3 regions of the Priestia sp. TGN 0903 genome follow, and region 3 is predicted to be linked to each of the others. Evidence: riboswitches for the same ligand, from Rfam matches in the RefSeq annotation. Region 3 holds a riboswitch; each other region holds the start of a gene.

Region 1 (10,847 bases), on a different contig from region 3:
ATGTATCGTACAATGCAAGGTAAAAATACTGGCATTCGACACATGTCTTTGAACAAAACTTATTCACACTGGATCGGCTTCGGAGCCGTAAGGATGCAAGAGAGGTAGGGCTTGCGTCGTTTAGGTTAATCGATCATGTGGAAAAACAAACCGCGGCAATGGATGAAATCCATGCAAGCACAATCAATGCTAATTGTGCCCTAACAACAACGAAACATACAAAAACCGTAATCATGGATTTTATAAAGAAAGTAATCATTTTGTTTTTACACTTGCAAAAAGCAAGTTACTGATAAGAAACACGAACAAAAGCGAGCAGATGCATCTGCTCGCTTTTTTAATGATGATTTTTTATTTACTTTATCATTTCTTTTTTTAGGGAATCTTATAAAAAAGCCAAAACCAATATGGTTTCGGCTTTTTTCTTATTGCTCTGCTAGTACATCAGCAAATGCTTTTGCATAAGGAGGAAGGTCTGGCGGACGGCGGCTTGAAATGATGTGGCCGTCGATTACGACTGCTTCATCATGCCAAATAGCTCCCGCATTTTCCATATCATCTTTGATTCCTGGCGTACTTGTTACGTTTCGGCCATCTAAGATTTTTGCAGAGATTAATACCCATCCTGCATGGCAGATTTGGCCGATTGGCTTTTGCTGTTCATCCATATGACGAACCATTTCAATTACTTCAGGGTAGCGGCGCAGTTTATCCGGCGCCCAGCCTCCAGGTACTAAAATAGCGTCATATTCAGCTGGATCAACATCTTTAAATGCATAGTCCGATACGGCTGGAACACCGTATTTCCCCATGTACGTTTCGTTTGCTTTTTCTCCAACTAAATGTACTTCTGCTCCTTCTTCGCGAAGACGCATCACTGGATACCATAGTTCTAGATCTTCAAAGTCTGCACTAACAAGCGCAATAACTCTTTTATTTTCTAAGCGCATCGTAACACCTCCGCCATCAGTATAGCATGTTGGAGAATAAGATTGAAAATAAGGAACTAAATTGTACATAATTAAAGGATTTTTCAAGTGCCCTTCAGAAATTTTTTGTATGCCAAATGATCTAATTTTATATTTTTACTTGACTGGGGACAAACATCACACTACAATGTGTAGTGTGATGTTCATAACGTTGTAAAATTATCCAAATAAGAAAGACTTTATTTAATTGCTACATTTCTTTTTACGGGCTTTTACACTACATAATGTAGTGTTTTTCAAATACACTTAAAGGAGGAAGTAAAGTGAATAAAAACGTCGAAATTGGGTCGCTTATTATTCGTTTAGTATTAGGTTTTACATTTTTAGTACACGGCTTTCAAAAATGGCAAGGGGGAATTGAAAATACAGTAGGCTTCTTCGATAGCTTAGGAATCCCTGGTTTCATGGCATATATTGTGGCAACAATTGAACTTGTAGGTGGGGTTCTGATTATTCTTGGTCTAGCAACAAGAGTCGTAGCTGCTTTATTTGTGGCAGTTATGCTTGGCGCTATTTTTACAGCCAAGCTTAAAAGCGGATTCGTTGGCGGGTTTGAGTTTGATATTGCCTTAATTGCCATGTCTGCTCACTTATTTGTTGCAGGAAGCCAGTTCCTTGCTCTTGATAAAGTGGTATTTAAAAAGAAAGAAACTGCTTTTTCTCTTCAAGAAGAAAGCAGTAAATAAAAAAGAAAGCTTATACTCTCCCAATATAAGCTTTCAGGTTAGTCCCGCCGTTTGAGGCGGGCTTTTTTTATATTTGAAGCAGCAAATTCGCAAATAAAGAAGAACGCTCGGACAACGTATCAATTTGAATATGTTCATATTCTGCATGTATTCCTTTTCCGCATGCTCCTAATCCATCCAACGTGGGAATGCCAATAGCCGCTGTAAAATTGCCATCACTTCCGCCTCCAACAGCTGCTTCTTCTAATTTCATACCCAGTTTGGCCGCAATCGACTGAGCGCATTCAAATAACTCTTCCGTTTGTTTAGACTTAACCATTGGAGGACGGTTCATGCCTCCTGTTACTTCAATCTTAATCCCTTTTAAAATGGGCGTTAAATTCAAAATAATATCCGTCATACGTTTTGCTTCTTCTTCTGTAGAAACACGTAAATCCACGTGCGCTTCTGCATATTCCGGCACTACATTCGTACCGCTGCCTCCGGTAAATGTCCCAACGTTCACCGTTGTACCTTTTTCATAATCGGTTAAGCTCTGCAGAAAAATCACTTGGCGCGCTAGCTCTTCAATAGCATTGATTCCTTCTTTGTGGTGATTACCAGCGTGGGCTGCTCGTCCCCACACCTTTACGGTGAAAATACCCGCTCCTTTGCGCGACGTTTTTAACGCACCTGAACCCGCCACCGCAGGTTCTGCTACTAGCACTGCTTCACTTCTTTGTGCTTCTTCTTCTATATATTTTTTAGAGGAAATTGATCCAATCTCTTCATCTGAATTGCAGAAAAACACAATTTTTTTATCCATTTCTAAGCCGAGCTCTTGAATCGCTTTAATTGCCCATATTGATTGCACAATGCCGCCTTTCATATCTAAAATTCCCGGACCATAAAGCTTGTTTCCTTCTGTTCTTAGACTCAGCCTTCCCTTTTCCCATACCGTGTCAAAGTGACCGATAATTAAAAGCTGCTTCTCTCCTTCTCCAATCGTAAATTTCAAGTGGTTTCCTACTTCTTTTTCTTCTATGATTTCATACCCTACGCCTAAACGCTTCTGAAACAGCTGCGTTAAATACATTCCACACTGATCCACTAACTCTTTACTGTAGGACGGTGATTCTTTTTTCACAAATCCAACTAAATCTTCGAGCATCTCTTGTTCATGTTCTTTTAAATAACTAAATACGCTTTGTTCTACCATTACCTGACTCAAATCAATTCCTCCTCCAAACAACCCCTGCTGCTTGTGCATTCATTGCTTTTATTTATCGTACGTATGAGTATGTTCTACGTTTCACATAACGACCTTAAATTATCCTTAATTATAATGGTTTTCAGACAATTTTCCATCCTTAAAATACAGATAATACTTTAACTTATTCATAACCGACCGAAAATAGCCATAAACTTCAACAAATTTATACAAAAAAGCTTCAATCTTCAACAGATTAAAGCTTTCATTTTATTAATTGACATTTATTTTGATATTTTTCCCTTTTGACTTCACACTTACAAAAACAAACATAGACACTAAAAAAACAAACAAAATAACGCCAACCATTTCAAAGTTTACTTCGGCCCATGGATTAAAGAAAGTGAATGCTAAGTAGAAGGACACCCCGTATGCGAGGATAACAATAACCCAGCCCATCAAGCGGGAAGCAGATTGCCCAAACTTACTCGATTCATTCACCATTTTATGTACAATCAGTGAATCGATTGTATCTGTCAGCATCATACCAAACATAAATACTAGTCCTAATAAAAGCGGCGTATATTTGCCTGCGTTCCCTACAGCTAGAGACCACACGGCCGTTTGACTGACCGTTTCAGCCGCTAGGGCAAACAGCGCTCCTACAAGAATAATTAAAAAAGGATTCGTTGTTCCTTTTGCGATTTTCGGAATAAACTTCCCTTTTAACCCGCTCACCTGAAACTCTTCTTCTTTGTTTTTAGTTCGAAGCAAATGATATGTGTTTAATGTCCCAATCAGAAAGAGAGAGATGATAGATACCCAAGATGCAAAATGATCGAAATATGCTGGAAACGTAAAATTCTTCATCACTACGCCCAGCACCCCGGCCGTGACGGCCACCATTCCTCCATGACCTAGTGAAAACAGCGTTCCGACCCACGGAGCAAAACGGCTGCCCATTCGCCAATTATATCGGGTCTGGCCATCAATAAAAGCTAAGTGATCTGCATCTAATCCGTGCCTGATTCCTAATAAAAAGACAAGTAAAAAAACTGATAAACCTTCCATTTCCTACACTCCTTTTTTTAAAATAAAACGTAAAAAAGCCTCAATTCTATAGAAATTGAGGATGTGTCGGCATATGAAAATAAACAGTAATTGCTCACTGCGTACCTTGATACACCGCCTCTTTCCTAGAAGAGTCAAGTGTACAGAATAGGTAGGTCTCCTGGCTTGAGATCATCATTTTCTACCGCCTTCCCCGTTTTGAGTGACGATAAGATAGAAAACTCCCTGCTTACAGTGGCTGGACCGCTCGAGATTTGCACTCGATTCCCTGTTACCTCTTACGCTATGTAAGAGCACCTAAACTGTGCGAATGATTCATTTTCTTCCTCATTATACTAGTACTCCTTACAAATGAATAGAGAAAATTCAAATAAAAAAGCCCTGCTGAGCTTTACATGCTTAGCAGGGCTTTTTAAAGCAATTAAACTACTTCTACCGTTACGTCTACGTTGCCGCTGATTGCTTTTGAATACGGGCAGTATGAGTGGGCTAGGTCTACATATTTTTTAGCTGTTTCTAAATCTAAACCTTCGATATGAGCTTCAAGCGCTACAGCAATTTTCACTCCTTGATCAGCTTTATCTGGAAGCAGCTGAACCGTAGCTTTTACTTCACTGCTTTTAATTTCTACGTTATGTTTTTTCAACATAAATTCTAACGCGCTGTTGAAACAAGCACTGTATCCAGCTGCAAATAGCTGCTCTGGGTTTGTTGCTGTTGTTGCTTCTCCACCAAGCGCTGGAGGTGTTGCAACGTCTAAATTAAAGATATTATCTAAAGAATGAACTTCTCCTGTTCTTCCACCTGTGTTAACGACTGTTGTTTCATATAAAGCTTTCATGTATAAATCTCTCCTCTTTTTTAGTAATTTTATTAAAATTTTTTATTTATCGTTTCTGTAATTTAATTGTACACAATTTAATTTTAAAAAACAAGTATTAAATACATTAAAAATTTTCCAATAAAAAAAGCCGCGTATATGCGACTTTTTCTTAATAATATTGAGACTGTTCGTCATAAGCTGATTTTCGAAAAATAGACAAGTTGGTAATAGCCCTCATCAGTTTCGTATTAAAAATAACATAATGAATAAACAGCGCCAGCACGCAGCCTAGAATAGCTCCTGTTAACACATCGAATGGATAGTGAACGCCAACCCATACGCGTGAAAATGCAATGAGTGCACCCATGACAACCCACATGCGCCCTGAACGTTTGAAATGCAGCCAGATGGTAAAAGTGATAACTAATGCAGATGTAGCATGATCGCTTGGAAATGAAGAATTCGCGGCGTGATCAATAAGCTGATTCACGTGGTGAGAGATAAACGGACGATCTCGATAAGCAAATAAACTAATCACTTTATTGATAATGACTCCTGTGGCACAAGCACATAAAGCTTGAAATGCTACAACACGGCTGCCGTTTTTATTAATAAGTAAAAACAAGCCGAGTAAAACAATAAGTACATACTGGGCATAATCTGCAAAGAATACCATTAGCGAATCTACAAACTTCACATGCGAGGCGTACTGATTCACCGCATGGAAAATGGTATAGTCTACTGAATTAATAGCTGATAACATAATCGAAATCCTTTCTTATTTTTAAATGTCATTAGCTATCTTATCAGTTTCTGAAGAAAATGAACATGTTTTTGTCAGAAGCTTCCTAACTGGTATTTATAAATGACTTAGTCAGGCTGAGTGGTAAGTCAACAGATTTTTGCCCATTAACTTACCTGCGAATGATCCACGATGTTTTGTTGCAAAAAGATTTCTTCTAAAGAAGGCTCTTCTACGTGAATTTGATAAATATCGATGCCGCATTGAATCAATTCGCGAATAATCAGAGGGATATTTCTCTCTTTTTGAAGCATCACTTTTGTGTACGTGTGATGGTATTCCACGTCCGGACTCACCGTACGGAAAAACTGTTGAATATATGCTTTATGACTGCTTGGGTAAGGATCATGTTTAATCATCACCGTTTTTTTCGCTTGGTATTGAAAACGCAGTTCTTCCATTGTCCCTTCTACTAAAATAACACCATTTTTCATAATCGCTACACGTGTACAAATCTTCTCAACTTCATTTAAATTATGAGACGTCATAAAAATTGTCTTGCCTTGATTTTGAAGTTCTCTTATTAATTCATGAATGTGGAGAGCAGATTCAATATCTACTCCAGAAGTTGGTTCATCTAAAAAGACAAGATCTGGGTCTGTTACAATCGCTTGAGCAATTCCTAACTTCTTTTTCATTCCAAATGAAAACTTTCCAACTTTCTGATGGTCATGTCCTTCTAATCCTACTTTCTTCAGTACATTACTACAGTGTTCTTTAGAAAAACGATGTCCGTTTATCTTTAAAAAATAGCGCAAATGATTGAGTGCCGTCATCTCATCATAAAAGGTAGCATAGTCAGGAAGCACGCCTATTTTCTTCTGAAGCTCTAAATCAATATCACTCTGTCCCAGTAGCGTAAATTCTCCTGCTGAAGGAAATGAAACGCCAGTAAGCATATTAATAAATGTAGACTTCCCTGCTCCGTTTCTCCCTAAAAATCCGTAAATTTCTCCTTGTGGTACCTGTAAATTAATACTGTTAACAATTGTTTTTGATCCATACTTTTTAGTTAATTTACTTGTTTCTATAGCATACATATTATACTTCTCTCCTTTTAAAACTCCAAAGTGCCGTACATAGACAAAGTGCTGCAAAAATAAGAAGAACCGTTAAATACCCTTTCTCCAACTTTAAATAGTAGTAAGGTGTCACATACTTAAACCATGCAATGTACGCTTTTGATGAAAATATGCTCCATACGCTCAGTACCGGTAAAACAATTGATAAAATAATTGATAAAAACATAGTATGAATTGGATTTGATAGTAAAGCTGAAAGCATTAAAACAGATGAAATGATACAAGTAGTGAATAGCAGGCACTCTAAAAATATATAAAAAGAAAAATGATGCGAAATAAAACCAATCAGTAGAAATGAAATAGAGATACAAACAAGCCAGAAACAACAAATTCCTAAGAATTTTCCTAGTACAATACGCTCTCTTGATGTTTTGGTAACTAAAAACCTGGCTGTTCTTGTTTTAATTTCTTGATTAATAACATTGTGAGAAAGACTTGAAATAAACAAGGGTCCGAATCCAAGAAGCATCACCAAAATTCCCCCGTTGGCTCCATCTCGAATCTGTGCGCTCGTCAGTTGACCTCCAAGTTGACTAACTAGATGGGCTATTCCATAGGAAGCACCGCATACGATTAAAATAACGATAATTGATTTAACACTTTTAAATAAGCTTTGAAACTCTTTTACACTAATGGCCCACATTTTTAAAATCTCCTTTTTACATAAGTTTGACTGCTATCATCCAACAAAAGGATGATTTATTCCCTCAGGTAAAGCTTTTTTCTCTTTGGGCTTTCCGTCCCAAGAAAAATTTGTCCATATGCGCAACAGCTTTTCCACCGGTCCAGTTTGAAATTTTTGCACGTACATATAACTTCCGATAAGCTGAATTCCGTAAATACCTATGCAGACAAAAACCCCTGCAATCATTCCGAGCTTTCCGAAATAACCTAATCCATAACCATAAAAAATCGTCGTGCATATAACCGTTTGCATTAAATAATTACTAAGCGATATCCTGCCTACGCTTTCAAAAGCCTTCATCAAAAATGACTTTTCGTATTTCACATATAGCCAAGCAAAGCCTGCAATATAACCAAGAGATAAGAGACTCCCACCTAACATATGTGTAGAACCAGCCCAATTAGCATCTGGCCATACGTACATAGTTCCTTTTAACAGCAAGCTAAGCGGAATCAACACGGCCGCCCAACGGCCATACTGTTTTTGATTAGCTGAAGCGTCGTAAAACCAATTTTTCTTCCCCGCATACATACCAAACAAAAACAAAGCACCCATTATAAATGGTGTAAACAAGAAGGCAAAAGCAAATTTATATCCTGCTATATTCATCGGATCAACGTTGTTGCGGTGGTCTTTAATTTGTTCATAAGTTCCACTTCCATACACATGAATCGTATCTTTTACGTATGTGGTGAGCGTTTGCTTATCACTAAGAAGATACATATTATCGTTTAATGAACCGTAACCGGCTGCTCCCGTAAGAACTAGTAAAATTGATGCCCATACCAACAGCGTTTTAGCTTTACGGTTTAAAAAGAAAACTAATAAAAATATCCCCATCATTCCGTAAAACGTAAGAATATCTCCTTCCCATAAAAGTACTCCATGCAGTAGACCAAACCCTAGAAGCAGAAGAAAGCGGCGAAAGAAATGCCTTTTTACTCCTAACTCCCTTCTTTCTAAGCTTTCTTTCATCTTCACCATTGAATAGCCAAATAAAAAAGTAAAGATTGGCATAAAACTTTCTTCTACGGCAACTTTTAAAAAAATATAGGCTGCTGAATCACTTGATGATAGCGAGAAGAGATGAATCATATCCTTTCCGTAAATACCATATTGAAAAATCAGCATATTCGCTAGTAAAATACCAAACAAGCTGAATCCTCTCATACTATCAATTACTTTAACCCGCCTAACATCATTACTCATCCTTTTAACTCCTTTACTATGTGTCTGTATATTTAGTATATGAAATGAAGTTTTCAAGAAAATAAACGGGAGATTATCTTTTCTTTAACATTTTCCAATTTTGTTAATCTTTTCGTAATGTTCTTATGCTAAAATCGAATACGTATGAAATGAAACAGAGGTGATTTATATTGGAAGATTCATCTATCTTGCTAGTGGATGATGAAATTGCTATTGTCAAAATGCTGGAGACAGTATTAAAAAAAGAAGGCTTCAACCAAATCTATAAAGCTCACACCGCTCAAGAAGCGCTAGATGTTTTACATAATCAAACGATTGATATTATTTTGTTGGACGTCATGCTTCCCGATAAAAGTGGATTTGATATTTGTCCTAAAATTCGTGAGCTCTCAAACGCATATATCCTGTTCATAACAGCCAAAGTATCTGACTTGGATGTGTTAACAGGTTTCGCCATGGGCGGAGACGACTACGTAACCAAGCCATTTAATCCTTTAGAGATTGCGGCACGAATTAAAGCACGATTGCGCAGAAAACAAACGCTGATTGAAAGAAGTCCTGTAAAAATGGAATTACAGCCTTCAAATCGCTATGAGTTTGATCGTTTTATCTTAGATGAATCCGCTGGAGAGCTCATTGTAGATGGTCAAACGGTTGCTTGCCCCGCACAAGTATTTTTGCTGCTACTTCATTTTTGTAAAAACATGAACGTGGTTCTTTCTAAATCACAGCTGCTTGAAGCCGTTTGGGGATATAACCAGTTCGTAGACGATAATACGGTAACCGTTCATATTCGAAGAATTAGAGAAAGAATCGAAGATAATCCTAGCAATCCAAAACATTTAGTTACGGTACGAGGGCTTGGATATAAATTAGTGAACGGAAAAGCACTATGAAATCAATTAAAAGAAGGTTGACCTTTCATTTTTCGTTTCAGTTTATTGCGATTATTGCATGTGTTTGCTGCGTTCTCTTTTGCGCTTTAATGTTCCTAGCTTATTACCTTTCAAAGCAAGATATCAAAAGAGACTTGCCCTCTGGATCACTTAGCGTATTAACCGGGGATACAACAGTTGAAGGTGGAAAAGCAAGCGTTTCAGATGATTTAGCAAAACAGCTTAAACAAGAAGGACTATGGTACCAAGTACTGAACAAACAAGGAAAAGTAATTGGAGAAGTTAACTCCCCAAAAGACTTACCTAAGCACTACGGTCTTTCAGAGTTATTAGAAATGGATAAAACCAAAAAATTTAGAAACTATAATGTTGTAACAGAACTTGATACCTTTTTGACTACACCTACTTATTATATTTTGGGCTATAAAAGTGATTTAAAAGAACAGCTTCAGGCTTTGTATGCTAAATATAATAAACAAAGTGTGCCTCCCAAAAGCGATATCCCATTTATCAAAAAGGCGTTAAAAGAAAAAGATGCTTCGCTTCAAATTTTAAATGAGAAAGGTGATATCTTAGCTTCAATTAGAATGCCTAAAGAAAAAACACGTTACGATCCTTTAGAAATTATTTCCCGAAAAATTGAACAAGATAAATATGATTCAACGGCTACTGTATTCCATGATCCAAAGAAGAAAATTTCTTGGGTTTTTTACACTCCTAATAATTACCACAGTATAACCGATGAATCTATTATCCGAAAAGCTTGGATGATCTCCATCATCGTGGCGGTTTCTGTTCTTATAGCCACTATCACTTTCTCCATCTGGAACGCTTTTCGCTACGGTGGCCCCTTACTTCTCTTCACCAGCTGGCTCGGGCGCATGGGAAGCGGAAACTATTCAGAAGTGCTAACAGAAAAAGAGCGGAAGCGCGTCTTTCGGAAGAATGGAAAAGTACGTTTTCAATATCGTTTGTATTCAGAAGTAATCACAGCTTTTTATGAGATGGCGGAGCAGCTTAGCTTAGCTGAAAAAGAACGAAAGCAGCTAGAAACCACTCGTGAAGAATGGATGACTGGAATATCACATGATTTGCGAACCCCCCTTTCGACGATTCAAGGATATGGTCATATGCTTGAAAGCGGCTATTACAATTGGAACGAAGAAGAGCTAAAAGAAATTGGCCATACGCTGCGTGACAAAAGTGAATACATGGTGGGGCTTGTAGAAGATTTTTCACTGGCCTTTAAGCTTAAAAATAATGTGGTTGCCTTAGAAACAAAAAAAGTGGATGTTCATCAATTGCTTCAGCATATTGTTTTAAAATTCGTTAACGATCGAACTATTAAAAATGTTCAATTCTCTTATGTACCCGTTCACCTTCAACCTTTTATTCAAGCTGACCCGCGCTGGTTT
Region 2 (10,847 bases), on a different contig from region 3:
AGAAACCATGATTATTGCGGATCAAGACTATCGTGTGCAGTGGATGAATGCAAGAGCAATTGAAACACTTCAGCCAGTACTCCCAATCTACCAGTTATCTCATATCGAAGAGTTAATTGGAAAGCATATGGACTTCTTTCATTCCAATTCTGAAGAAGCGGAAAATTTACTCACCTCTCTTCATACAACCTACAGAACGCGTATAACGATTGGCAGTCAATACGTAGCAGAAGCTGTGATTCACCCCATTGATACAAAAGACGGCGAGCGTTATGGCTACTTGCTTATGCTATTAGACTTTACAGATCAAGCCGAAGCAGAGCTTGAAAAAGAACGGTTAATTGAGGATTTGTCCACTCCTTTATTAAAGATATGGGACGAGGTTTTAGCTGTGCCCATTACCGGTAAGATGGATATAGAACGTGGAAAGAAGCTAACTGAAACGGTATTGGAGGCAGTTGTAAAAGAACAGGCGCGCTATTTGCTTATTGATTTATCTTCCCTTCATTCATTAGATGAAGAACACGGTTATTATATTAACACGCTCCACGATGCTTTGCGTTTGATTGGTACCACTTGCCTTATTGTTGGTCTTTCTTCAAAAATGGCTCTGTCGCTTGTAGATTCTCAGTTTAATTGGCGAACATTTTCCACTGTCCAACAAAGCATCTCTTACATTTTAGAAAAAAAGAATTGTCGTATTGCACCCATTTCATAAGCCCATCATATCATTAAGTAATCCTCTCTCAATCGCTTTTTCCTTCAATCGGAAAAGGCGATTTTAGTTATGAGGAATTGTGAACGTTTAGGCACTTATCATCATAGGATACATTAATCAACCATAGAAAAGGGTGAGAGCCTATGCCAAGTGTTATTAACATTTATAATTTAAAGATCAACAGTATCTCAAGCAACGGTTCTGTCAACATTGGCGAAGCACTCCATAACAGTCACACGGCTCATTCAAAATCCACTGGTACGAACTCTTCTTATGGCGATGTCTCACCTGCTTCCTCGAAAATGCGAAACATTTATATCGATCCTGATACAAATGACCAAACAGATATTGCAAACGTTGATCATGTCAATGGTTATCAGCAGTGATATAGGGCAATGCTTGTCAACAGCATGACGACAAACGGTGAATACATTCTCTCTGAACGCAATAGGCCGTTGGAGTAGAATGAATAAAAACAGTAAGGAGTCTCTTTATGCCTCTTCAAATTAACGTTTTTAATATCGTAACAAACGGTGTCACACAAAACGCAAATATTGATTTCGGTTCCACCATTCAAAACAGTCACACGGCGAACTCAAAGTTTAACGGCGCAAATTTCTCTTTAGGTAACTTCTCTCCTACTTGCTCTCAAATGAATACGGGCGTGTTAGATCCTGACGTAAGCGATCAAGATCAAATTGCAAACCCTTCAGCTCCAATTGGAAATCAAATTTAGATTTAACGATTTTGTCGTTTTACTTGGCACATTACAAGGAGGTGTGTAAATATGTTTCCATTTGGAAAGTCTCCGTTTAAAGGAATGATGGAAAATATCCCAAAAGGAATGGCATCTAAAGACATGAATAAATATATTCAGCAAATGATTTCTTCTACGATGTCCCATTCTTTTCCGGATTTTATGCAAGGAAATGAATTCTTTAAGCAGGCCCAAGACATGATGAAAGAACAGCAGGATGTGGGAAATGAAGGTCATGGACAACAGCTAAGAAGATTTGATTCAAACGTCATTAATACATTAGACGAATGCATTGTTCAGTTAAAAATTCCTAACCGCGATATTGTATCAAGCATTAAAGTCTATCATACTCCATACGTGTGTACGATTGAAGGAATAGATGGAGAAGAATCCTTCAAAGAAGAAATTCAGCTTCCTTGTTCGGTTCGCAAAAAAGGTACACGCGCCGTATATCGTTCCGGGGTGTTGGAAATCCGGATGCCTAAACATGTTAATATTCCTATGTCTCAAATAGACGTCCACGATTTAGATTAAAGTGGACGTTTTTTTCTGTTTTCATGCATACATATAAAATAGAAAGCGGCAAAAGGCCTTGTTTTATTTTTTTAAAGAAGGTGACAAATATGAATCATGGAAAGTTTAAAAAGTGGGCAGAAACGTTACAAGAAGAAAACCATACAAAATTTTGGGAAAAGATTTTTGACGATGATCCTGAAGAAAAGAATGATACGGAAGCAGATGCTTCTCCTCAAATTGTAAATGAGTATCGAGATTATCCTTTAATTGATGTATACGAATGGGCAAATCAACTGTTAGTTGTGATTGAAATACCCGGTGCTAAACGAACAGACGTCGAATTGACCATGCATGAAAATACTTTACACATATCCGGTTCATCTCTTTTAACGATGAAGGATGCAAATGTTCTTCACAAAGAAAGACGTGAAGGAACGTTTCAACGATCAATCATCCTTCCACCTGCTGTAGGGGAAGCGCCGTGTCACGCATCATTTAAAGATGGTCTATTGCACGTGAAATTTGATTTGTAATTTATTGTGCAGAACTATACGTAGCATGAAAGGCAGGGAATTTCATGTTTTCTAAGTGGTTTAAACAATCGCCTAAAATTGAAACAGTCCGCAAAATAAATCCGTCTTCCCTTCCAACCAAAAAAAAAGTAAGTCCCATAGACCAAAGCTCTAATCAAAAGCGGAAAGAATTACCCGAAAAGATGAAAACTAAAAAACAGTCTAATCTAAAGAAACCCCCTCAGCAGCCAAAGAAGTTGCCGAGCCAAACGGAGCCTAAGACATCTGATGAAGTTGAATTCACAAAACCTGTTCATTCGTCAGATTCAGCGCTGAACCTGCAGGGAATTATTGATCAAGTGACGCGTTTAACCGACGCGATTCCTAAAATAGAAGAGCTTCATCAGCAATTACATGAATCAGCTCATCTTATTCAATCATTGTCTCAACTGCACGAGCAAACAGCTCATTTACTTTCGGCTATGCAGTCAGCTCCTAATTTCGAAGACATTCAAAATCAGCTCTCTGCGTTAAAGGAAGAATCGTCCAATACAGCTTTATATGAGATGGTGAAAACTCTTGACAAAAAGATTGATGAAGTAACTCAGCCAAAGCAGTCCATTGTTGTTGAAAAAATTATGGTGGAAAAAGTATTGTTAGACAAAATTGACCTTAGTAATAATTTTGGCCAGCTAGGAATTAAAGATTTGACCGGCCACTTAAACATTGGTACAACTTACAGCGCTGACTCTGATCAAGTGGATGAAGAAGTCAAAGACTTATTCTCTGTTAAGCTAAAAGAAAAAAAGATTGATGAACATACAACTGAGACAACGATGAGTTCAGGAGGTGAAACAGAAAAGCCTGATCACTCCGAAGAATAAAAAATGACCGCTACTGCTTATTTAAAGCAATTGTCGGTCATTTTTGTTTCCATAAATAGTTGTAATTCTTTCTGTAGGCGTTCCATTAAGAACGCTGAAATTTCTTCTTGATTTTCTTCTTTATGATGAGATGATGCTACAACAATACGGCCTGTTTTTCCTAAGAAAGCCCGGTATTCAATTACCTTCATCGCAGCATGAAGTAGGTTCGCGTCCGAAAGCGGTGTATTTGTTAGTAGAACAATATTCATTTCATTCTCTTTTTGTCCATGTGTCAGTACAGTCAGCCACGAGTAACCTTTATCGTCTTTTAAGCGAACTTCATGACTAGATAAAGACGCAGATTTCCACGCCGTGTTAGAACTGCTTTGCTGTTGAACAATTTCTTGACACCAGTCTAGACCTGTTTCATTGGAACCCAGTGAAAGAGTTCTCAAAGGACGAGCAAAGGATAAACATAGCTTGCCCGGTTCCTTTTGCAACTGATACAACTCATGGAAGTCCGTCTCTGGATATTGATACGGCGGCACAAAAGCAATTTGCCGCTTGTTCACAGCGGGATGGTGAAATACATGCAAATCAACGCCATATACTCTTTTTAACGTAGCTGCATCCTGAAAAATGGCATCCATCCCCGTTTCTTCTACTCTTCCATCTTTCAATAATACGGCATTATCTGCAAACAGCGAGGCAATGTTGAGATCATGCAAAATGGCCAGAACCGTCAAGCTCATTTCCTGCTGTAACGTTTTTAACAGCTGAAGCAGTTCCATCGTATGTTTTACATCTAAGTGATTCGTTGGTTCATCAAGAAGTAAGTAGTCAGGTTCTTGCGCCAGTGCTTTAGCAAGTAAAACCCGCTGTTTTTCTCCACCGCTCAGCGATTGAAAGGTATGATTTCGATAGTGCCAGACGTTTGTTAATTTCATCACGCTTTCTACCACTTCTTCATCCTGTGCTGATACAGTGCTAAACAAACCTTTTGCCTGATAAGGATAACGTCCAAGTGAAACAATTTCTTGAACCGTAAATTCTAATCCAATTTGATTTTCTTGCGTCATGACTGCAACTTTTTGCGCCAGTTGTTTTGGTGAATAAGCCTTCACTGACTTCCCTTCTACCTTCACTTCTCCTGATTGAGTGGTTAATACATTCATAATTAAGCGAATAAGCGTTGTTTTTCCGCTTCCATTTGGTCCTAGTAAAGCAACAAAAGAACCTTTGTCTACGGTGAACGTGATGTCACGAACGGTCGGTTTCTGTTTATCGTATCCTCCCGTCACATTATATAGTTCAATCATGATATTCCTCTTTTCCGCATACGTTCTTTTACAAGCAGCAGCGTAAAAATTGGCGAACCAATTAAGGCGGTTACGACTCCAATCGGCAGTTCACGAGGTTCTAATATCGTTCTTGCTAATAAATCGGCTAAAACCAAATAACTTCCTCCGATTAAAATAGAAAGCGGCAGTACATGCTTATGATTAGCTCCCGCTACGAGACGCACTACGTGGGGAATAACTAAGCCAACAAATCCAATTGCCCCAGATACTGATACCGCAGCCCCGGTTAATACGGATGCACCTATTAAAATCATTCTTTTTTTCTTCTTTACGTCTATCCCCATAAATTGAGCGGATTGATCGCCAAATGCTAAGCCGTTCAGCTCTTTCACATGTAACAGCAGCATAATCGTACCGACTAAAAAGAACGGCCCTAAAATTTGAATATGCGACCATCCTCTCATTGATACGCTTCCCATTAGCCAATATAAAACCTGCCTTACATCTTCTTCAGGAGAAAGAGCTACAATTAATGAAATAAGCGCGCTCATAAAGGATGATAAAATAATCCCCGCTAAGATGATGGTTTCATTGGCCAAATTGCCGCTTGCGAGTTTCGTAATACCAAAAACTAAAAGAAGAGTAATAAAACCAGATACGATGCCGACTACAGGCAGCGTGAAGATAGACAAACCAAAAATACTCCAGTGAAAATAAATTGCCATGACAGAGCCAAGGGTTGCACCTGAGGAAACTCCGATCGTGTAAGGATCTGCAAGAGAGTTTCTTAATAGCCCTTGAAAGGCAGCTCCTGCTATTGAAAGCGAAGCTCCTACTAAAAATGCCACCAGTACTCTTGGAAAACGAATTTGCCAAATGATTAAATCCATGTTTTCCGGACCGTGATATAAGGATAGTCCGGTAAGGTGGCCAATAATAATTTTGATTGTATCTCCTACGGTTAACGAAACTGTACCAATAAATACTCCCATAATCACCGAAGTACATACAATAAATAAACTGACTATGTATAAAATAGATGCTTTGTTTAAAAAAATACGTTTAAAAATCAATACTTTCAGCTCCTCTAGGAAACGAGGCGTGATGTTTTACATTACATTAACCATTCATTTTCCTGTCCATAAACCATGTTTCCATCCTACATAGTATTGGAAACAATCATCTTTTATTTGTTACGAGTGCTAGACTGTTGAACTAGGCAACGTAGAATAGCGTACTAAAGTTCTCGGTGAAAAAACAAGCGAAAACCTCTACAAGCTACACTTTTTGTGCTTGCTCCGGGCTTTTATAGTTGTCTATTAAATGATACAGCTTTTCCATATCTACAGCTTCTCTCACATATGCTGCTGCTTTTGAAAAAGACTCCTCTTTTTGCAGGCGACTGTTGAATGTATCCGTAATAGGCGGCAATTTTTTAAGTTTACGAATTTGATTAAGCAAAGCTCTGCGCAAAGCATCGTTATGAAACACATCATGAACATACGTGCCAATGATGTTGTCTTTAACCGTTCCTTCTTTTTGATCATCTACCACCGCAAAGGCTTCCGTTATGCTTTTAGAAACCGTCTTTCCCATATGAATTTCATAGCCTTCAATCGAAACCTTCTCACTCTCTAACTGAACATATCCAGAAACTCTTTCTGTTTTTTTGCTGGTTGTCATAACGGTTTCCACTGGAAGCAAACCCAGCCCTTTAATAGATTCAATCCGGGACTCTACTGCATCGGGGTCCGTAATTGTCTCGCCTAACATTTGATATCCCCCGCAGATGCCAATAACGTGAGCGTTTGTTGCGTTCAAGACTTGATTAATGGCTAGAGCCAGGCCGCTTTCTTGTAAAAACTGCGCATCTTCAATCGTATTTTTGCTTCCTGGTAAAACAATTAAATCAGGCGTACCTAGTTGTGATGGCTTGGTTACAAGTCTCACATGACAGTCTTCTTCTAAGCTTAGAGGATCAATGTCCGTAAAATTTGAGATGCGAGGATACGAGATAACCGCAATATCGATTTCTTTTAACGGATTCACAAGCGTTGAGTAATTTCTGAGTGATAGCGAATCTTCAGCGTCAATTTCCACGTCGTGCATATAAGGAATCACTCCTAGTACCGGAACTCCCGTGTATTCTTCAAACCACTTCAACCCCGGTTTTAAAAGCTCTAAGTCTCCTCGGAATTTATTGATTAACACTCCAATTACTCTAGGTTTATGTTCATCTGGAAGCAATTGAAGAGTACCCACCAGACTCGCAAAAACCCCTCCTTTATCAATGTCTCCTACTAACACAACAGGGGCTTGGGCTATCTTTGCTACGCGCATATTTACCAGTTCCCGATCGTTCAAATTCACTTCAGCAGGACTTCCAGCACCTTCAATCACAATTCGATCATAATGATTGGCAAGCTCTTTATAAGACTCCGTGATAACGTTCAAACCTTCATTAAAAAATTCTTGCCGATACTGAAAAGCAAACATATTACGAAGCGGCTTTCCATGAACGACAATTTGAGATTCATGATCACGAGTTGGTTTAATTAAAATAGGATTCATATTGGTTGTTGCTTCTACTCCAGCCGCTTCAGCTTGAATTCCTTGCGCTCTTCCAATTTCTTTTCCATCCATTGTAATGTATGAATTAAGCGCCATATTTTGCGATTTAAACGGTGCAGTTTGATAGCCGTCTTCTTTAAAAATACGGCAAAACGCTGTAGCAATCATGCTTTTTCCAGCGTCTGAGTGCGTTCCTTGAATCATAAGAGGTTTTCCTTTTTTCACTTTTTCCACTCCCTATCACATAAAAAAACCTTAACTGTAAAAGTCAAGGTTTGGTCATGCGCTCATTAACACATTGTCTTGACTTATTTCTCCCACCGAAAAATAAGGGGTTTTTAAAAGCAGGTCTCCTGGCTTATGCTTCATTTTACTTCTGCATCCTTCCTAGTTTGACTAGTGGGTCTTTGCAGGTTCATCCACATTTACAGTAGCGGGGGCTGCACCGGATTTACACCGATTTCCCTATTATCCTCCTTAGAGGCACTTTTAAAATCATTTATTCTTTATTGTAACGAATTTTATAACCATTCACAATAACGATTTTCTTCTATTATTATATATTACTGTGTTTATACTTATTTGGGTCTCGTATGCTATAATAACAATTATTTTCCAAACATCTTATGAAATAGCTAGGAAGGTGCTCGTAGTTGAAGAAAAAAATCATTTATATCTTTATTAGTTTGCTTGTTCTTTATGCTGTAATCATGTCTTTTTGTATGTATCAAACCGCTCATCAGCCTGTTCCGCAAAAAGCAGATTATGTGCTCATTTTAGGTTCGAAAGTAGACGGAGATCAAATGTCTCCTAGTTTAAAAGAACGAGCAAAAACGGCTTTATCTTATTTAAAGACTCATAAACAAACAAAAGTTATCGTAACGGGTGGAAAAGGATCCGATGAAGAAATTTCTGAAGCAGAAGCAGCCTATCGTTTTCTACGAAAAGAAGGAATTAAAAAGAATCGAATGATAAAAGAGGATCAGTCAACTTCTACTTTTGAGAATTTCACTTTCACTAAAAAGAAAGTTGATATTCAACACAAAAAAGTCGTGCTTGTTAGCAGTGATTTTCATTTATTTCGCGCCTCTATTATTGCCAAGCGTCAAGGTTTTGACGTTTATCCTTTAGGTGCAAAGACACCAAATTCAATTAAACTTCAAGCCTACTTTCGTGAGTATGCTGCTATCTTAAAAACGTGGCTGTTTGATAAATAAATAGAGTACGCCCCTATACAAACGAAAAACACGGCATGAATTCATGCCGTGTTTTTTATTAATCATCCGTATCGATAACTGCTTTTGGCAAACCCGTGTATTTCGCCCAGTAGAAAATACCGATTGAAACAAGAGCAATTAAAATTAAGTCAAGCGGGTTGCTTAGCACACCTTGTCCTCCACCAAATGAGCCTAGGTAAGAGATAACAAGCATAATAATATAATAAGCAACTAGCCACCAAGCAGATTTAAGCTGCTGTGCAAATTTTACAACGTCAGTTGGTACGTATTTCTTAAATGCTACGTAGATAACAACCATTAGAAGCTGTGATCCTAGAAGCCAAGAAATTGTCGTCCATCCTGACCAATATACGATGTATGAACAGAAGATAAATGACACAGGAGCAATAACGCTCATGCCTTTTAATTTGAAAGGCTTTTTAAGGTCTTTTGCATTTACTCTGAATGCAGCAGCTGAAATTGGCGCAATCGCATAAGACAGAATAAGTGCTACTGAACATACGTTTACTAGCGCTTCCCAAGAAGGAAATGGCAGTGTCCAGAATACGGACATTCCAAACGATAGCCATAGTGACGCACGTGGAATTCCTGTTTTCTTATCTACTTTTGAGAAACGTTTAAATAGTGTTCCATTACGAGACCAAGCATAAACTAAACGAGAAGTTGTATTCATGAAGATGTTCCCGTTACCGCCTGGTGATAAAATAGCATCAAAAATAACAAGCGTTACTAACCAGCCAAGGCCTAAAATAAGTGCAATATCTTTAAATGGTAAAGAGAATTGCTCTTGAATTGTTCCCCATCCTCCTGATAGCATATCAGCCGGAATGTTACCAATGAACAATACTTGCAGTGCTGTGTAAATAATCGCTGAAAGTACAATACAGATAATGAGCGCGATTGGAATATTACGCTGCGGGTTTTTAACTTCACTGGCTACAGAAACAATAGGGTGAAGTCCTAGGTAAGCAAACATAACGCCACCTGTTGAAATGGCTGCTTGAATACCATTAAAACCAAACGGAGTAAAATCGCCAGTTGTAAAGTTAGCTGATTTAAAGTGATAAGCTAACACGACGATAATTGTAAGAGGAACCGCATATTTGAACACAGATATAATAACATTTGACTTAGCAAATGCTTTTACACTTACGTAGTTAATGATAAAAAATAGCGTTAATAACGCGAACTGAAATAACCAGCCGATTGTAGTAGGCGATTCAGAACCATGTTTAGTTAGACCAGGAAGCCAAAACGCAACATACTGACGTACAGCCGTTACCTCGATGGCAATCAAACTTGTGTAAGCAATAATGGTAATGAATGAAATTAAGTAACCCACTAAATGACCATGTGAGTAAACCGGATAACGGATAATTCCACCGGTACGCGGCAGCGCTGCTCCAAGTTCAGCATACACTAAACCGATAAGTAAAATAATGACTCCGCCAATCAGCCACGAAAAACTTCCGGCTGGACCAGCCTTTGACGCTACGTTACTAACCGCAAATAACCAGGCGGAACCAAAAATAGCTCCCATCCCAATTAACGTTAGGTCAAGTAACGATATTGATTTTTTAAACTTTCCTTGATTTCCTTGATCAGACATAATATCCTCCTTTAAAATTTCCACTCCACATATCTACGCCCTTGCGTCCGATATGGGATTCTTTACATCATCCTCCTCTTACTAAGACCTCACAAGTGGATATGTTAACAAATATTCTCTAAAAAACCAAGTTAAAAACTTTTTTTTTTGTAAAACATCGTTGAATTGCTTATGTATAGCGCATAAATTCCACAGAAGATTTGAGGACTACTCCTCTTATTTAACCGCATTTTTCTTAGGTTAAACATAAAAGAATATTCAAACTATTTACCGTAAAAAAGGGTCTGAGATATAACAAAATCAACCGCTAGAAGCAGCTACATACGCAACGCCTACGCTTGCCATACCAATAAAAAAATCCGAACGATGAATCGTTCGGATTTTGCTTCAACTAAAATAATTTTGTCCGTACCTCTTTTTTTGCTTATTTAAATACTTTTACACGTTCACTTAGTGGTTGAAATTCTTTTTCACCCGCTGGCGCCACAGGATTACCAAATGGCATTTGGGCAATTAATTTCCATGAACTCGGAATATTCCAAGCTGCTTTTACTTCATCGTCAATCAATGGATTGTAATGCTGCAATGTTGCTCCTAGGCCTTCGAGCTCAAGCGCTGTCCAAATCACATGCTGCAGCATGCCTGATGATTGGTTAGACCAAACCGGGAAATTTTCGCTGTAAGATGCGAACTGCTTTTGCAGCCCTTCAACTACTTCTTGATCTTCAAAGAAAAGAACTGTTCCATAGCCGCTTCCGA
Region 3 (10,847 bases):
AATTGCATTAATAATAATAATTCCAAAAACAAATGATGCTAATGTATCCATTGTTAAGTAGCCTTCTTGGAAGCCTTTGAAAAATGAGTGTGTTGTATAAGCTTCGCTTGGTGCTTCGAACTTTCCAATTGGGTTCACAACGGCTACAACTACCAATATTCCAATAAACGTTAATTTAATAGGTGTTAAAACTTTTCCTACTAAATCGACAATTTTCGCAGGATTTAGCGAAAAAAAGCACGTAATCGTAAAGAAAATTACCGTGAAAATGATAAGGGGAAGGTGACCTGAATTTTCTGATAAAAAAGGCTTAACGCCAATTTCAAACGAAACACTTCCCGTTCTTGGCATTGCAAAAAGCGGTCCGATTGCCAAGTATAAAATCGTAGTAAAGATAATACCGAAAGCTGGGTGTACGCGACTAGCTAAAGACTGCAGATCCTCTTTTCCGGAAAAACCAAATGCGAGAACGCCTAGCAGAGGCAGACCTACACCCGTTACTAAAAATCCAGCATTTGCTGACCAAATATTGCTTCCAGCAGACTGACCTAACATTGCAGGGAAAATTAAATTACCTGCGCCGAAGAATAGGGCAAAAAGCATAAAGCCAATAACCACTATAAATGAAAAAGGAACTTTGTTTGACACATTAAAACCTCCAAAATTATAAATGCTTTTTATTATCGTGTTGAATAATTAAAATTTTCAGAATTTTATATTCGAATAATAAAAATAAACATGTATCGTATTATACTAACCTAAAATGCATATTTCAATATAAAATTTTATTTTTTTTATTTATTCGCTGAAATAGCAAAAATAGAAAAATACTTAGCAAAAAAATCTCAGTGTACAACAATTATTTGATATGATAAAACAGAACCGTGGCTTTTAAAAATTTGCATGTGCGGCCTTACATCCTTATTAGTAAAGAACTGTTTACATAAGGTGCTGTAAGGATGTATATTTATACACGGTTCGTTGAACCGCATATGCTCGATGGGTGAAAGTCAACTGTGCGAAAGGAGCAAGAAAGTGAAAAGGTTAGGTCTAGCAACTCAGATTCTAATTGGACTGATCTTAGGCGTAGCTGTAGGTGCTATCTTTTACGGAAGCGATACGGCCATTTCTATTTTACAGCCAATTGGAGACATATTTATTCATTTAATTAAGATGATTGTCGTACCGATCGTGATTTCAGCATTAATCGTAGCGGTCGCAGGAGTAGGCGATATCAAAAAATTAGGTAAGCTTGGCGGAAAAACAATTCTTTATTTTGAAATTGTTACAACCATTGCGATTGTAGTGGGGATTATTGCCGCGAACTTATTCCACCCTGGTGCAGGGGTTGATATGGGACATATTGAAAAAAGCGATATTTCTCAATATGAGGCAACGGCAAAAACGTCTGAAAGTACAGGGATTGCTCAGGAGCTTCTTCATATTGTTCCGACAAACGTCTTTCAGTCGGTAGCAGAAGGCGATCTTTTACCAATCATTTTATTTTCCGTACTGTTTGGTGTAGGCGTAGCTTCGATTGGACAGAGAGGAAAACCTGTTTTAGCCTTTTTTGAAGGCGTCTTGGATGCAATGTTTTGGGTAACTAATTTGGTGATGAAATTTGCTCCACTAGGTGTATTTGCACTTATTGGTGTTAATATTATAAAGTTTGGTGTCGGATCACTTATTCCATTAGGGAAATTAGTGTTCGCCGTTTACTTCACCATGATTTTCTTTGTGCTTGTGGTTCTTGGAATTATTGCTAAAATGGCTGGAACAAGCATGTTTACGCTCATAAAAGTGTTAAAAGACGAGCTGCTTCTTGCTTTTACAACAGCAAGTTCAGAAGCCGTTTTACCATCTCTTATCAAAAAGATGGAAGACTTCGGTTGTTCTAAATCGGTTACATCGTTTGTTATTCCAACAGGCTACACGTTTAATTTAGATGGTTCAACCATTTATCAGGCGCTGGCATCGCTGTTTATTGCTCAAATGTACGGCATTGACCTTTCCATTATGGATCAAATTCAGCTCCTTCTTGTGCTAATGTTAACCTCAAAAGGGATGGCTGGTGTACCAGGGGCATCGTTTGTAGTTGTACTTGCTACGCTTGAATCTATGGGCTTCCCTCTTGAAGGCATGGCATTTATTGCAGGAATTGACCGCATTCTTGATATGATGCGTACCACAGTTAACGTAGTAGGAAATGCTTTAGCTGCAATTGTAATGTCCAAGTCTGAAGGCGAGTTTGATAAGCAAAAATCATTAAATTACACAAATGAATTAAAGAAATCAAACATAGCTTAAAACAAAAAAGCCGGGCAGCTGCCTGGCTTTTTTGTTTGGAGCTGCCTGTTATCTTTTTTGAAACATATGGTAAAATAAAAGAAATGAGAGACAAAGGAAGTGTCATAATGACGGAAACTGTTCAGTTAATTAAAAAGCTTGTTTCGATTCCCAGTCCTTCTGGAAATACAGAAAAGGTGATTTCATTTGTCGAAGACTATGTAAAAGAGCTAAATATTCAAACGTATCGCAATCGAAAAGGAGGCTTAGTCGCTACTATTCCCGGTAAAGATACGGATCATCACCGCATGCTGACGGCTCATGTCGATACATTAGGTGCTATGGTAAAAGAAATCAAACCGAGTGGACGTCTGAAAATCGACTTGATTGGAGGGTTCCGCTACAATTCCATTGAAGGAGAATATTGTGAAATCGAAACGTCAGCAGGAGAAGTATTTACAGGGACCATCCTTATGCATCAAACATCTGTTCATGTGTATAAAGATGCAGGTAAAGCTGAGCGAAATCAAGATAATATAGAAATTCGATTGGATGAAAAAGTACATAGCGCAGAAGATGTTCGCAGTCTTGGAATTGAAGTCGGCGACTTTGTTTCGTTTGATCCTCGTGTAGAAATAACAAAAAGCGGTTTTATTAAATCTCGTCATCTCGATGATAAAGCAAGCGTAGCTTTATTGCTTCAGCTCATGAAAACAATTCAAGAAGAGCAGATCGAACTGCCATACACTACGCACTTTCTTATTTCAAATAATGAAGAAATTGGATACGGAGGAAATTCTAATATTACGCCTCAAACGGTAGAATACTTAGCGGTTGATATGGGTGCCATGGGAGATGGACAATCTACTGATGAATACACCGTGTCTATTTGTGTAAAAGATTCAAGCGGCCCATATCATTACGGTTTGAGAAAGCATTTGGTGGAGCTAGCTAAGCAGCATGATATTCAGTACAAATTAGATATTTATCCGTTTTACGGATCAGATGCTTCTGCTGCTATTCGTGCCGGGCATGACATCGTACACGGCTTAATTGGTCCAGGAATTGATTCTTCTCATGCGTTTGAGAGAACGCATCAAGATTCATTAAACCATACGTACAAGCTTCTTTACCACTATGTGCAATCGAACATGGTTCTGCTTTAAGAAAGGAATATTTAATTAGTGTATTTTTATGCAAAACAAAGAGCAGGACGGGACTGTGATGTCTGTACTTTCCTTTCCTAAAAAAGAAGCCGGCTGTCCGGCTTCTTTTTTTAATAAATACTATATATTTTTTTACTGGTGAAGCAACAGTTGGTAAAAAAAGCACCTTTTTTAAAGAGGTATAATACGGCTTAAACCTTTTGTACATTTTGTTCATTTACAGAAGTTAAAATGTTTTTAAATTTTTAAAAGTTTCTTGTGACAAGTTTTGTAGAATGGGTTTTCAAAAGGATATGGTTTCGTCATAATGTGGATATAGCGATCACTACAATAATCGGAGGCGAATCTTTTCATGTGGGTACTGACGGTATATGCTGGAAAAGAAATGAAAATGTTTGAATTTGAAACTGAAACGCAGGCGAGAGAAGCTTTTGCAAAAACAAATGGCTGTAAAGTTCTTTCAGAAGTCGTGTATTATAATGATCCTCATTTAACATTAGTAGCTATATAATGAAAAAACAAGAGCTGACTTTATGCTCTTGTTTTTTCATAGCTTCTTGTATCTTACGAAAAGAATAGAGTTGAAATAAAAAAAAATGTACGCTATGATATGGTAGTTACTTCTATTATTCTGATAGTTTAAAAGGTTCATATATATCAAACAGCAACAGTAAAGATGCCAAGAAGGCTTAATAGGGAAACTGGTGAAAGACCAGTACTGCCCCCGCAACTGTAAGTGTGGACGAACGAGTATAACCACTGTGGAAAAATCACGGGAAGGTTCTCAAGTAGAATGATACACAAGTCAGGAGACCTGTCTTTATTGTGAAGTTTCTATTTCTCCGGGGAGCGGGAAGGGAAACGTTGGCTTAAAGTGGCATTCGTGTACACTTTTATTCTGACGTTTTACCCGCTCGCATATTAGCGAAGCGGGTTTTTCTCGTAGCACAAAACTACATATCGTGCAAAAAAGGTGCGCAATGTTCACATTGCGTTAAATGGGAAGTCTGGTGTGAAGCCAGCGCGGTACCCGCCACTGTGAAGAGGAGCTGATTGCATATGCCACTGTATTCGGGAAGGCGCAATCAAGTGATGAATCGAAGTCAGGAAACCAGCCTTTTTCTAATGCGAAGCTTACCCTACGGGATATAGGTGGAAGTGCAAAAACTTAGTTTGAATTTTTCTGCGCCTCTATCATTGATAGAGGCGTTTTTTTAGTAAAGGAGCGAATAAGTGTGACGACGTGGAACTTAAATGGAACAAAACATCACGTATTGATTTGTAATGGAAGCAGCTGTATGAGAAAAGGTGGAGAAGAAGCCACGCAAGCTATTCGAAATAAAGTGACTGAACTGAATCTAGATGAAGCGGTTCACACAACCCGTACGCGCTGTAACGGAAGATGCAAAGATGCTCCTGTAGCTATCGTGTACCCTTCAGGAGATTGGTACAAGCAGGTCACTGAAAACGTAGCTCATCGAATTGTTGAAGAACATTTAGCAGGAGGCTGCAGTATAAAGGAATCACTTATTTATGAATATGATCAAAACGGTTTTGTTTCTCCGGAAAAGAGTGACTCCATAGAAGGAATTGACAAAGTAAAAAGTAACGCATAAAGGAGGAGCTAGCATGAAAGGTAAACTGTTAGTTATTGGATTCGGCCCAGGAAGCTTTGAACATATTACACAGCGAGCAAGAGAAGCCATTCAAGAAAGTGATATGATCATTGGTTATAAAACCTATGTGGAATTAATTCAAGGACTATTAACGAATCAGCAAATTATTAGTACAGGAATGACCGAAGAAGTAAGCCGTGCACAAGAAGCCGTAAAGCAAGCTGAAGCGGGAAAAACCGTGGCGGTCATTTCAAGCGGAGATGCAGGAGTATACGGAATGGCCGGCCTTGTGTATGAAGTGTTGATTGAAAAAGGATGGAAAAAAGAAACGGGCGTAGAGCTGGAAGTGATTCCTGGCATTTCGGCTATTAATTCATGCGCATCCCTCCTTGGGGCGCCCGTGATGCATGATGCCTGTACGATTAGTTTAAGTGACCACCTTACGCCTTGGGAGTTAATCGAAAAACGAATCGAAGCAGCTGCACAAGCAGATTTTGTAGTAGCTTTTTATAATCCGAAAAGCGGAAGACGCACAAGACAAATTGTGGAAGCGCAAAGGATTTTATTAAAATACCGTTCCCCCGATACGCCTGTTGGTCTTGTGAAAAGCGCTTATCGTGACCGTGAAGAAGTGGTAATGACCAATTTAAAAGACATGTTAAATCATGAAATAGGCATGCTGACTACCGTTGTTGTCGGAAATTCATCTACGTTCTTTTACGATGACTTAATGATTACACCGCGCGGGTATCAGCGTAAATATACCCTCAACCAAACAGAGCAGCCGCTAAGACCGCATCAGCGACTTCGAAAAGAAGCAGAACCATGGGCTCTTGATCAAGAGGAGACTGTAAAGCAAACGGCTTCAGCTATTGAAGATGTTCAGAACACAAAAGAAGAAAAAGCAGCTTCACGAGCTCTGGCAGAAGAAGCGCTTCAAGCAATTTTAGGTGAAACTACTTCACCGGTCGTACACCAGCCAATTGAGTCTATTTTTGAAGTGGCAGTTAGTCCAGGGCTTGCAAATAAGAAGTTTACGCCCGTTCAAATGACAACACTAGCAGAAGTTGTTGGTGAAAAAGGTACGATGGAGTATACGCCTGACCATCAAATCAAACTGCAAATTCCAACGGCTCAGCCAGATGTGATTATTAAAAAGCTCCAATCAGCTTCCTTTTTACTATCTCCAGTCGGAGACGTGTTTACAATTAAAGCGTGTGATTTTTGTGATGGAGAAAAAAGTGACGCCATCCCGCATACGGAACAATTACAAAAGCGTCTCGGTGGAATGGACATGCCAAAAGAGCTGAAGCTTGGTATTAATGGATGCGGTATGGCCTGTTACGGTGCTGTTCAAGAAGATATCGGCATTGTCTACAGAAAAGGTGCGTTTGACTTATTTTTAGGGGCTAAAACGGTTGGACGAAACGCCCATTCAGGTCAAATTGTGGCGGAAGGCATAGCGCCCGATGACATTGTTGAAATAGTGGAGAACATTGTCCATGAATATAAAGAAAAAGGTCATCCAAATGAGCGGTTTCATAAATTCTTTAAGCGTGTGAAGAATGTTTATGGATTCGACTATCAAGATATAACACCAAAAATAAAAGTAGAACCAGCTCCGTGTGGAGATTAAAAATGGGAGGGCATTATATGAAATCAGTTTTATTTGTCGGTCATGGAAGTAGAGATCCTGAAGGGAACGATCAAATTCGCGAGTTTATCTCGACTATGAAGCATGATTGGGACCCATCTATTTTAGTAGAAACGTGTTTTCTAGAGTTTGAACGTCCGAATGTAAGTCAAGGCATTGATACATGTGTGGCAAAAGGAGCGACAGATGTAGTTGTAGTTCCAATTATGCTCTTGCCAGCTGGCCACTCAAAAATACATATTCCGGCGGCTATAGATGAAGCTAAGGAAAAATATCCACACGTAAACTTCGTGTACGGACGTCCCATTGGCGTTCATGAAGAAGCCCTTGAAATTTTAAAAACGAGATTACAAGAATCAGGAGAAAATTTAGAAACTCCAGCTGAAGACACGGCTGTTATTGTCTTAGGGCGAGGAGGAAGCGATCCTGATGCAAACAGTGATTTATATAAAATTACGCGCCTTCTTTGGGAAAAAACAAACTACAAAATCGTCGAAACTTCTTTTATGGGCGTGACCGCTCCATTGATTGATGAAGGAGTGGAACGATGTTTAAAACTGGGCGCTAAAAAAGTGGTTATTCTCCCGTATTTCTTATTTACAGGAGTACTAATTAAGCGTTTGGAAGAAATGGTGAAGCAGTATAAAATGCAGCATGAAAACATTGAGTTTAAGCTAGCCGGCTATTTCGGTTTTCATCCAAAACTGCAGACAATTTTAAAAGAACGTGCTGAAGAAGGATTAGAAGGCGAAGTGAAAATGAACTGCGATACATGTCAATATCGCCTCGGCATTATGGAGCATATTGATCACCATCATCATCACGATCATGATCACGGGCACCATCACCACGATCACCATCACCACGATCACCATCATGACCATCACCACCATGAAGATAAGGTCGGCGAGTTAAAATGATTTTATTGTTAGCGGGAACTAGCGATGCACGTGCATTAGCTGTTCAAGTGAAAAAAGAAGGTTACGACGTTACGGCGACGGTTGTAACCGACAATGCAGCAATCGAATTACAGCGAGCAGAAGTGAAAGTGAAAATTGGACGTCTCACACAAGAAGATATGATGACTTTTATAAACGAACATGGTGTAAAAGCTATTGTGGATGCAAGTCACCCCTTTGCCGAAGAAGCATCTAAAAACGCCATCGGTGCGGCTGCTGAAACATCGATTCCTTACATACGCTATGAGCGGGCTTCGCAGGCTTTTACCTACGACAATATGACGATGGTTTCTACGTATGAAGAAGCAGCTGAAGTAGCAGCTGAGAAAAAAGGAGTTATTATGCTGACAACAGGCAGCAAGACGCTGCAGGTTTTTACAGAAAAGCTCCTTCCTCTTTCAGATGTACGGCTTGTTGCTCGTATGCTTCCAAGGCTGGATAATATGGAAAAGTGTCAGCAGTTAGGATTGCCGCAAAAAAATATTATTGCTATTCAAGGTCCGTTTACAAAAGAGTTTGATCAAGCACTGTATAAGCAATACGGAGTGACGGTCATGGTCACAAAAGAAAGCGGAAAAGTTGGATCTGTGGATGAAAAAGTGGAAGCAGCTAAAGAGTTAGGCTTAGATATCATTATGATTGGGCGACCGAAAATTGAGTATGGGACCGTGTATTCCACGTTTGAAGAAGTGGTTCATGCTTTAGTAAACCAAACTAGGAGTTGATTGAGATGGATTTTCGTACAGAATTTAAACCGTTAACTGTTCAGCCTCAGCAAATTGAAGGAAAAAGTTTTGAAATGATTACAGAAGAGCTTGGACCTCATCCGTTTACAGATGAACAGTACCCAATTGTTCAGCGGGTAATTCACGCGTCTGCAGACTTTGAGCTTGGACGCAGCATGCTGTTTCATCCAGATGCGATTCAAGCAGGAATTAAAGCCATTCGCAGCGGCAAGCAAGTGGTTGCAGATGTACAAATGGTGCAAGTAGGAACAAACAAGCAGCGAATTGAAAAACACGGCGGTGAAATCAAAGTTTATATTTCAGATCCGGACGTAATGGAAGAAGCAAAGCGCTTAAATACAACGCGTGCAATTATTTCTATGCGAAAAGCAATTAAAGAAGCAGACGGCGGGATTTTTGCAATTGGGAACGCACCGACAGCGTTACTTGAGTTAATTCGTTTGATTAAAGAAGGAGAAGCGAAGCCTGGACTTGTTATTGGTCTGCCGGTAGGGTTTGTTTCAGCGGCTGAATCGAAAGAAGAACTTGCCAAACTTGACGTGCCGTTTATTACAAACATCGGGCGAAAAGGCGGCAGTACGGTAACGGTTGCTGCATTAAATGCAATTTCAATTCTTGCAGATCAGGTGTAACACATGAAGGAAGTACCAAAAGAACCTAAGAAACTCAGAGAAGGCTATACGACGGGCGCTTGTGCAACGGCAGCTACGAGAGCAGCTCTGCTTACGCTAATTTCAGGAGAAGTGCAAGAGGAGTCAACGATTTACTTACCTGTTGGTCGCTTTGCTACGTTTCATCTTGAAGAATGCGAGTATCGCACAAGCAGCGCTGTAGCCAGCATCATTAAAGATGCTGGAGATGATCCCGATGCCACGCACGGAGCGCTGATTATTTCTGAAGTTTCGTGGTGTAATGGTGCAGACATTATCATTGATGGAGGAGTGGGAGTAGGGCGTGTGACAAAGCCCGGTCTCCCAGTTCCTGTCGGTGAAGCAGCCATTAACCCTGTGCCAAGAAAGATGCTGAAAGAAACGGCTGAACAGCTTCTAGCCCAATACAACATACAAAAAGGCGTTAAGATTGTCATCTCGGTTCCTGAAGGAGAAGAAATGGCGAAAAAGACATTAAATGCGCGTCTAGGTATTTTAGGAGGCATTTCGATACTGGGGACGCGGGGAATTGTTGTTCCGTTCTCAACAGCTGCTTATAAAGCAAGTATCGTGCAGGCCATTAGCGTTGCTAAAGCGAGTAATTGTGAGCACGTTGTCATTACGACAGGGGGACGAAGCGAAAAATATGGAATGAAACAGTTCCCAGAACTTCCGGAAGAAGCATTTATCGAAATGGGAGATTTTGTTGGATTTACGTTAAAACAATGTAAAAAGCAAGGAATGAAAAAAGTGTCGCTCGTAGGCATGATGGGAAAGTTTTCAAAAGTCGCGCAAGGCGTTATGATGGTTCATTCAAAAAGTGCACCTATTGATTTTAATTTTTTAGCAAAAGCAGCTTCTGAGTCAGGCGCTTCTGCTGAACTGGTAGAGGAAATAAAAGGCGCAAACACAGCTTCTCAAGTGGGAGATTTAATGACGCAAAGCGGTCATCATCAGTTTTTCGAAAAACTGTGCGAGTACTGCTGTTTATCAGCATTAAAGGAAGTAGGGGACGGAATCGATGTCGATACGTCTCTTTACACATTAAAAGGAGATTTTTTAGGACAGGCGGTGCAACATGGCAATTAAAATTATTGGAATTGGTGACGACGGGAAGTTAAGTCTACTTCCTATGTATGAACAGTGGGTGTATGAAAGTGATGTGCTAATTGGAGGAAAGCGTCACCTTGACTTTTTTCAAGATTTCGAAGGAGAAAAAGTAGCCATTGAAGGAGGTCTTTCTTCCCTTGTTGAACGTTTAAAAAACGAAGAAGGAAATGCGGTTGTGTTAGCCTCAGGCGATCCGTTATTTTACGGAATTGGAAGCTATCTTTCTGCGAAGCTAGACGTTGAAATATATCCTTATTTAAGTTCTATTCAGCTTGCATTCTCACGTCTAAAAGAGCGATGGCAAGACGCTTATTTTACAAGCGTGCACGGCAGAAGTATAAAAGGGCTGGCTCAGCGCATTGACGGTTATAAAAAAGTGGCGATTTTAACCGATGAGCAAAATTCTCCTAGTGCTCTGGCAAACTACTTGTTATCATTCGGCATGACAGAATACAAGATGTTTGTGGCAGAGAATCTAGGTGGAGAGGCGGAGCGCTGTCAGCTGCTTTCGCTGGAAGAGGCGGCGAATCAACTCTTTTCTCCGCTTAATGTCGTGATATTAAAACAGGTAGAAAAAAGTCCAGTCTGGCCTCTCGGAATAGAGGACGATGAATTTATTCAACGCAAGCCGGACAAGGGACTTATTACTAAAAAAGAAGT

Evidence for each region. Region 3 has a riboswitch for cobalamin ahead of ACRPLY_RS00575 ((2Fe-2S) ferredoxin domain-containing protein). Riboswitches for the same ligand answer to the same signal wherever they lie in the genome.
Region 1: it holds a riboswitch for cobalamin, as region 3 does, so the genes downstream of both, ACRPLY_RS23655 (sodium:proton antiporter) here and ACRPLY_RS00575 ((2Fe-2S) ferredoxin domain-containing protein) in region 3, are expected to answer to the same signal.
Region 2: it holds a riboswitch for cobalamin, as region 3 does, so the genes downstream of both, ACRPLY_RS13275 (cobyric acid synthase) here and ACRPLY_RS00575 ((2Fe-2S) ferredoxin domain-containing protein) in region 3, are expected to answer to the same signal.

The regions. Positions count from the first base shown of each region.
Region 1 covers NZ_JBOZGL010000010.1:11,522-22,368, reverse strand. Annotated here, with positions in the region: gene ACRPLY_RS23675 (hypothetical protein) at 138-293, shown strand; gene ACRPLY_RS23670 (type 1 glutamine amidotransferase domain-containing protein) at 426-950, opposite strand; gene ACRPLY_RS23665 (DoxX family protein) at 1,253-1,675, shown strand; gene ACRPLY_RS23660 (M20 family metallopeptidase) at 1,743-2,906, opposite strand; gene ACRPLY_RS23655 (sodium:proton antiporter) at 3,138-3,935, opposite strand; cobalamin riboswitch at 4,069-4,251, opposite strand; gene ACRPLY_RS23650 (organic hydroperoxide resistance protein) at 4,357-4,776, opposite strand; gene ACRPLY_RS23645 (undecaprenyl-diphosphatase) at 4,928-5,521, opposite strand; gene ACRPLY_RS23640 (ABC transporter ATP-binding protein) at 5,668-6,600, opposite strand; gene ACRPLY_RS23635 (ABC transporter permease) at 6,602-7,285, opposite strand; gene ACRPLY_RS23630 (DUF418 domain-containing protein) at 7,322-8,536, opposite strand; gene ACRPLY_RS23625 (response regulator transcription factor) at 8,707-9,432, shown strand; gene ACRPLY_RS23620 (sensor histidine kinase) at 9,429-10,847, shown strand, end outside.
Region 2 covers NZ_JBOZGL010000003.1:442,227-453,073, reverse strand. Annotated here, with positions in the region: gene ACRPLY_RS13315 (STAS domain-containing protein) at 1-718, shown strand, start outside; gene ACRPLY_RS13310 (spore germination protein) at 862-1,104, shown strand; gene ACRPLY_RS13305 (spore germination protein) at 1,212-1,454, shown strand; gene ACRPLY_RS13300 (Hsp20/alpha crystallin family protein) at 1,506-2,009, shown strand; gene ACRPLY_RS13295 (Hsp20/alpha crystallin family protein) at 2,099-2,524, shown strand; gene ACRPLY_RS13290 (hypothetical protein) at 2,569-3,387, shown strand; gene ACRPLY_RS13285 (ABC transporter ATP-binding protein) at 3,405-4,688, opposite strand; gene ACRPLY_RS13280 (FecCD family ABC transporter permease) at 4,685-5,743, opposite strand; gene ACRPLY_RS13275 (cobyric acid synthase) at 5,949-7,475, opposite strand; cobalamin riboswitch at 7,568-7,747, opposite strand; gene ACRPLY_RS13270 (YdcF family protein) at 7,895-8,458, shown strand; gene ACRPLY_RS13265 (APC family permease) at 8,517-10,088, opposite strand; gene ACRPLY_RS13260 (nitroreductase family protein) at 10,513-10,847, opposite strand, start outside.
Region 3 covers NZ_JBOZGL010000001.1:102,835-113,681, forward strand. Annotated here, with positions in the region: gene brnQ (branched-chain amino acid transport system II carrier protein) at 1-648, opposite strand, end outside; gene ACRPLY_RS00560 (cation:dicarboxylate symporter family transporter) at 1,036-2,307, shown strand; gene ACRPLY_RS00565 (M42 family metallopeptidase) at 2,415-3,452, shown strand; gene ACRPLY_RS00570 (hypothetical protein) at 3,805-3,963, shown strand; cobalamin riboswitch at 4,110-4,288, shown strand; cobalamin riboswitch at 4,407-4,586, shown strand; gene ACRPLY_RS00575 ((2Fe-2S) ferredoxin domain-containing protein) at 4,688-5,068, shown strand; gene cobJ (precorrin-3B C(17)-methyltransferase) at 5,082-6,704, shown strand; gene ACRPLY_RS00585 (sirohydrochlorin chelatase) at 6,722-7,642, shown strand; gene cobK (precorrin-6A reductase) at 7,639-8,406, shown strand; gene ACRPLY_RS00595 (precorrin-8X methylmutase) at 8,412-9,059, shown strand; gene ACRPLY_RS00600 (cobalt-precorrin-5B (C(1))-methyltransferase) at 9,063-10,166, shown strand; gene ACRPLY_RS00605 (bifunctional cobalt-precorrin-7 (C(5))-methyltransferase/cobalt-precorrin-6B (C(15))-methyltransferase) at 10,156-10,847, shown strand, end outside.